One region of the Pseudoalteromonas sp. S4741 genome, then DNA from elsewhere that is predicted to be linked to it. Evidence: predicted binding sites of a transcription regulator. Region 1 holds the regulator's gene; the other holds the start of a gene.
What was found. Region 1 encodes FliA, which starts transcription of late flagellar genes. Its sites were predicted from a motif close to CTAAAGNTNNNNNNNNNNNNGCCGATA; they were not measured.
Positions count from the first base shown of each region.

Region 1 (3,424 bases):
ATAGGGTATCTTACTAACGGTCAGCGAGTACCAGAAGATATTAGAGTGGCAAATGCCGAAAAACTAGTAAAAAAAGCTGAGCAATTGTATTTAAAAAGAATAAAAGCACAACAATCACGACACCAATCAGTGGCGTCGAGCACAGTAGAGATGTATGATTAACACAGTTTTAGATCAAGCAAGCGGCCTTCGCAAAATGAGCAAGAATAATAATAACGGCGTAAAAGTTATCGCTGTCACCGGCGGCAAAGGTGGAGTGGGTAAAACGAACGTATCCCTTAATACAGCAATCGCGTTAGGCCAACAAGGCAAACGTGTGCTTGTACTAGATGCTGATTTAGGATTAGCGAATTGTGATGTGATGCTTGGACTGCGCGTTGAGCGTAATTTATCTCATGTTTTATCGGGCGAATGTGAACTTGATGATATTTTAGTCGAAGGTCCCGCAGGCATAAAAATAGTGCCTGCAACATCGGGTTCGCAAAGTATGGTTGAGTTATCACCCTCAGAGCACGCTGGACTTATTCGTGCATTTAGTGAACTTAACACCGACTTTGATATTTTAATTGTTGATACCGCTGCGGGTATTTCCGATATGGTGCTGAGTTTTTCTCGCGCAGCGCAAGATGTGCTTGTGGTGGTATGTGATGAGCCTACATCAATTACCGATGCCTATGCTTTAATTAAAGTACTTAGCCGTGAGCACGGCGTTTATAAATTTAAAATTGTTGCCAATATGGTGCGCAGTTTACGCGAAGGGCAGGAATTGTTTGCAAAACTTTCAAAGGTTACCGACCGATTTTTAGATATATCAATGGAGTTGGTTGCAACGGTTCCATATGATGAAAATATGCGCAAATCAACGCGCCGCCAAAAAGTAATTGTTGAGATTTTTCCTGGGTCGCCTGCTGCAATTGCTTTTAAAACACTGGCTACAAAAATTGCTAAGTGGCCAACACCTAGCCAAGCCTCGGGTCATTTAGAGTTTTTCATTGAGAAACTAGTTAGTAACTAACAATGACAATACCGGTGAATAGAGTTATGGGATATCAGTCAGCACAGAATTTAAATATGATTGTTGAAAAGCATGCCTCATTAGTCAAAAAAGTGGCGTGCCATTTAATTGCTCGTTTACCGGCCAGTGTGCAGCTAGATGATTTAATTCAATCGGGTATGATTGGTTTAATTGAAGCTTCAAAAAACTTTGATGCAAGCAAAGGTGCAAGTTTTGAAACCTTCGCCGGTATTCGTATTCGTGGTGCGATGATAGACGAAATGCGCCGAGGCGATTGGGTTCCACGTTCAGTTCACAGAAAAAGCCGTTTGGTTGCAGAGACTATTGTTGCGCTTGAGAACAGTTTAAACCGTGAACCTAAAGATAGTGAAGTTGCTGAAAAACTTGAAATTTCGCTAAATGAGTATCATCATATTTTAAACGATGTAAATGTAAGCAAAGTGTTAGGCATTGAAGACCTTGGTATAGATGACGATGTGATTACACCCCATGGCCAAGATTTAGCACTAGACAAACCGTTTAATAATGTTAAAAATGAACGGTTTAATGAGTCTTTACTCAGTGCAATAAAGTCGTTACCGGAGAAAGATGCAATGGTGCTTTCTTTGTACTATAACGATGAGATGAATTTAAAAGAAATTGGGCATATACTCGATGTAAGTGAATCGCGTGTAAGTCAGATACATGGTCAGGCGATGATTAAGCTTAAAGCAAAAATCAATGACTGGATAAACTAGAAGTAAGTAAATAAAGGTTCAGGCCTCACTGGAGGATGTTTTGGATAAAAACATTAAAATTCTTGTTGTTGATGATTTCTCAACAATGAGACGTATTATTAAAAATCTGTTGCGCGATTTAGGTTTTACCAATGTTCAAGAAGCAGATGACGGGTCAACTGCTTTGCCTATGTTGCAAAATCAAGCGTTTGATTTTGTTGTAACAGATTGGAATATGCCAGGCATGCAAGGTATTGATCTTTTAAGGGCAATTCGAGCGGATGAAAAATTAAAGCATATTCCTGTTTTAATGGTTACAGCAGAAGCTAAAAAAGAACAAATAATTGCTGCGGCCCAAGCAGGTGTTAATGGTTATATTGTTAAACCATTTACTGCAAGTACATTGAAAACTAAATTAGAAAAAGTGTTCGAACGCTTAGGTTAATGAGAGGGAGAGGCTTATGTCAGCACCTGCTGCGCCTCAGATTACTTTAGAACAAGCTCGCCAGTTAGTTGTTTTTTTAGAAAATGGTGAGCAAGATAAAGCGAATCAGTTAATTTTAGAAACAGCTTCACAAGAGCAATCACATTTATTTGCTGAGGTGGGAAAGTTGACTCGTCAACTGCACGAAGCTTTAAAAAGTTTCGAGTTAGACACGCGTTTAACAGACATTACCACTGATGCCATCCCTGACGCAAAAAAACGCCTTAACTATGTCATGGAAATGACAGAAAACGCAGCCAATAAGACAATGGATGCGGTTGAAGCAAGCTTACCATTAGCACAAGAAATCGCTGACGAAATAGCTGATATCAAGCCAACGTGGGATCGTTTAATGAACCGCGAAATAGAGCTTGGTGAGTTTAAATCACTTTGCCATAGTATTGATAAGTTTATGAGCAGTTCTCATCACAAAACCGATGAGTTACAAATGCTGATGACTAATGTGCTGATGGCTCAAGACTATCAAGATTTAACCGGTCAGGTTATTCGCCGTGTTATTGAACTTGTCCGTGAAGTTGAAGAAAGTTTAATTCACCTTTTAACTGCATTTGCAGCGCAAGGTGGTGAGGCTGAACCAACTGAACAACCAGAAAAAATAGAAGATCCCATTGTTGCACAAACACTAGCAGGTCCCGAAGGGCCTATTATTGATAAAGAATCGCGTAATGATGTTGTATCTGATCAAGATGAAGTTGATGATCTATTATCAAGTTTGGGCTTCTAATAGGGGAGTACTGCATGAGCTTTGAAGTCGATGAAGATATTTTACAAGACTTTTTAGTAGAGGCCGGAGAAATCCTTGAGCTTTTATCTGAACAGTTAGTAGAACTGGAAAACAACCCAGATGATACTGAGCTACTAAACGCAATATTTCGCGGTTTCCACACTGTAAAGGGTGGCGCTGGCTTTTTGGCTATGACAGAGCTTGTTGATGCATGTCATGGTGCTGAAAATGTGTTTGATTTACTGCGCCAAGGTGTAAGAACAGTTAACTCTGAATTAATGGATGTGATTTTACAAGCACTGGACACCATTAATGAAATGTTTGCCACGATTAAAAATCGTGACCAGCCAGAGCCTGCGGATCCAGAATTACTTGCTGTACTTCACAAACTTGGGCAGCCACCGACAGCAGAAGAGCTTGCCGGCGATTCTGTGGTTGAAGATATAGCTCCTGTGGAAACTCCA
Region 1 covers NZ_PNCN01000035.1:26,257-29,680, reverse strand. Annotated here, with positions in the region: gene flhF (flagellar biosynthesis GTPase FlhF) at 1-162, shown strand, start outside; gene CWC30_RS06770 (MinD/ParA family ATP-binding protein) at 155-1,015, shown strand; gene CWC30_RS06765 (RNA polymerase sigma factor FliA) at 1,042-1,752, shown strand; gene cheY (chemotaxis response regulator CheY) at 1,793-2,176, shown strand; gene CWC30_RS06755 (protein phosphatase CheZ) at 2,193-2,960, shown strand; gene CWC30_RS06750 (chemotaxis protein CheA) at 2,975-3,424, shown strand, end outside.

Region 2 (3,424 bases), on a different contig from region 1:
AATAGTGCCTTTAATATTGATAGTAACGATGCCGTCAATGGCAGTTGATAAAATAGCATCAAGGCGAGACTCTTCAGCTGATTTTTTCCCCAACAGCATTCTGTAACGGATCATGCCATTGATGATCACAACCACCGCTGTTAATAAAAGTGTGGCGAACGACACACTAATAGCAATAAAGGTTAGATGTGATTGATTTGTTTGCTCGTTAATTATCGGGCTTGTTGTAATAAATCGCGTAGCGGCCATGCCCATAAAATGCATACCAGCCACGGCAAGGCCAAGAATAAGGGCACAAATAATACGATTATGCACAGGCGTTAATTTTTTAAAGTGTGCTGGTAAATGAAAGCGTGCATAAAGACTTATAAAAGACAGCAGCACTGCAACAACAATTGAAGCGCCAAACCATATTGGATCATAACGAAGTAAAGGACTTAATTGCATCGCGGCCATACCGCTGTAATGCATGGTACCAACACCCGCGCCAAATAAAAGAGAGCTTAGAATTAAATTGATAATACGAGGGTGAGAGCTATATGTTTTCAAACAAGAAAAAGCAATGGTACATGCCAGTAAAGCCGGTATAAACGATACAAAAGTGAGTGTGGGGTCGTATTCAATTGTAGTGCACAAAGAAAATGCGAGCATTGCAATAAAGTGCATGCTCCAGATCCCTCCGGCAAGGACTAAGGCTGCGGTTATATTGGCTAACTTTCGATAAGATTTAAAATGTGTATTATTTGCTAAATCGAGAACGTGCAAAGAAAAATAAGCTGCAAAAATTGCGGTGAGTATAGATAATGTCACTAAACTTGGGTCGTATACACCATTAATAATTAGGCTTGGATCTGGTTCGTTTATAAAAAAATTAGCTAACATCAATCATTCACATAATAACTCTTAAATTCAGTCTAATATAAAATACAATAATAATCACAAGGTATTGAGTTATAAATAACAAAAGTAACGTAAGTGTTTTAAGCTCTAAACCATACTATTTATTGAGTAGCACTAAATGCATTGTTATTAAAATGGCATTTAGTGGGGATTATTTATAGATTAGGCGTTATGGTACAAGGTAAAATAAAACCCAGTGGTTAATTATAAATAGGCAGCATTCATTGTTGGATTACACTTTAAAGCGTAGTAAGCGAAGAAAAACAGTGGCTATCAAAGTCGCACAACGTGAGCTTACGGTATATGCGCCCCATTTTGTAACGAAAACACAAATTAATGAATGGCTGTTAAGTAAACAGGACTGGATTGATGCTCAGTTACATAAGCAACAAATTCAAGCCGATACACGACAGTTTCCACTCAAAACCCAGAGTATTAAATTATTTAATGAAGCTGTTAATGTGCAATTTGAAAACGCAGCACGCACTCAATGGCAGCAGCACAATGAAAGCCAAACGCTGTTACTGAGTATTTCTTCACGTGTAAAGCATCAAACGCAAATGTATCAAAGTTTGCTAGAGCAGTTTTTGCATGAGAAATTAGAAAGTTATATTGAAATGCGAGTTAACGATTATTGTCAGCTGATGGGTGAAAAGCTACCGAGTAATATTCGTATTCAATTGTATAAACGTCGCTGGGGTAGTTGTAATCGCAGGCGTGAACTAACCTTCAACTTACACTTGGCAAGTGCACCGACATGGGTCATTGACTACGTGATTGTTCATGAATTAGCACATTTAAAATATTTAAATCACAGCGCTCAATTTTGGCAACGTGTGGGATTATTTTATTCAGATTATAAACAAGCAAGTAACTGGTTAAACAATCATGGTATGAGTTTACAGTGGGTATTTGAATAAAAAGAAATAATGTAGAGAAGAGAAGTGGTGGAGGGAGCTGGATTCGAACCAGCGAAGGCTGAGCCGTCAGATTTACAGTCTGATCCCTTTGGCCGCTCGGGAACCCCTCCAATGCAACGCGGCAGATAATAGCAAACTTCTTATTTAAGTAAAGAAAAAAGCTAAAGAAAATTCAAATTTAGCCGATAAATACTTATTAATTAGTTAAATAGGCTAAAGTCTATGCAGATTGGTGATTTGTTAATCACGGAGAGCCAGTTAAAAACGAGGCTTAACGAAAGTGTGCACGAAAACCGCCGAGGCGAGTTTGCACTTTTATTAGCAATGCTCTCTCACGATGCACTCGATTTTAGTGAATTCCACCTACCCAAAAGTGACACTAAGCATTATCAAGCTGATGAAGATGCTTTGCGTAAACAATTTGGCGCAGGTCCAAAGCAGCCATTAGCGCCAGATACCTTTAATATGTTAATTGGTAAAAATAACACAGAGCTTTTAGCAAAAATGGGAAGCGCTGTAGGGATGAGTGATATAAAGTTAACTCAGTGCTTAAAGCCTGAGCCATTTAATATTCGTGATGATAAAAACCACATTCCACTGACTGTCATTGATAACTGTGAACTAGCAGTCCGTCGACGAATTCAAAATACCAACACCGAGCTATCAAACCCTCAAATGGATGCGGTGGCATTTTATGATGATTTACAAAATGAAGCTATCCACCAGCCATTACATTTGTTTAGTGCCTAATTATATGTGTTCAATTGCTGCTTTATACATGCCATTTGATTGTAATAAACTGAGTTTATAGTAGAAAGTAACTATTGATTTTATAGATGCTTTATTTTAATAACTGATTTAATATAAAAAAAGCATCCAAAATTTAAATGCAATTGCTATAATGGCGCAAATGGTATGACATTAAATGCCATTATCATTAAACCAAGGTAATTAGGAACGTAATGAAGAAAACATTCACGCTGAATCATGAGAAAATCAAATACCCTCGTATGGTTGATGCTGCAAAGCATGAAGTGAAAAAATATTTGAAAAGAGAACGTAATAAAACTTTACCTGTTGATGCCGACTACTGGGCATTTGATTGTAAGTTTGGTAACACGGTTGAAGAAGCCCAAGTGGTTCACGTTGCTGAAATTAACAATCACATCAGTGAAATTGAAAAGCAAGGTTTAACTTCTTTTTACTTAGAGATTTTAGCAAGACCTGCACAGCGTCAAGATTTCGATGAAGATGATGGCGAGTAAAACGCTAATTTGCGTTTAGTGTAGTTTTGAAAATGGGCCTTGTGGCCCATTTTTTGTAGCTGTTATTTATACACTATGACACTTTTTATACTTTTTATTACTGCCGCAAGGGCACGTATCATTACGTTTTACTTTAATATCGGCAACCGGTGTAATCTCACCATCAAGGTATCGCCATTGTCCATCTTCTTTAATAAACCTTGAATTTTCTGCCAACTCGCAATATAAATCTTGATAAAAGTAGTGAGCTTTAAATGTAACAAACCCTGTTTCATCATTATAACCAGAGTCTAATATGGTTAAGTTTATAAAACGGCAACTATTTGCAAAATCTTTAAT
Region 2 covers NZ_PNCN01000120.1:12,866-16,289, reverse strand. Annotated here, with positions in the region: gene CWC30_RS15215 (PAS domain S-box protein) at 1-882, opposite strand, end outside; gene CWC30_RS15210 (M48 family metallopeptidase) at 1,128-1,820, shown strand; tRNA gene CWC30_RS15205 (tRNA-Tyr) at 1,846-1,930, opposite strand; gene CWC30_RS15200 (VC2046/SO_2500 family protein) at 2,043-2,570, shown strand; gene CWC30_RS15195 (DUF6172 family protein) at 2,783-3,085, shown strand; gene CWC30_RS15190 (YchJ family protein) at 3,152-3,424, opposite strand, start outside.
Region 2: CWC30_RS15200 (VC2046/SO_2500 family protein) is a predicted target of FliA. The motif match lies at 1,982-2,008, and genes of this name have one in related genera.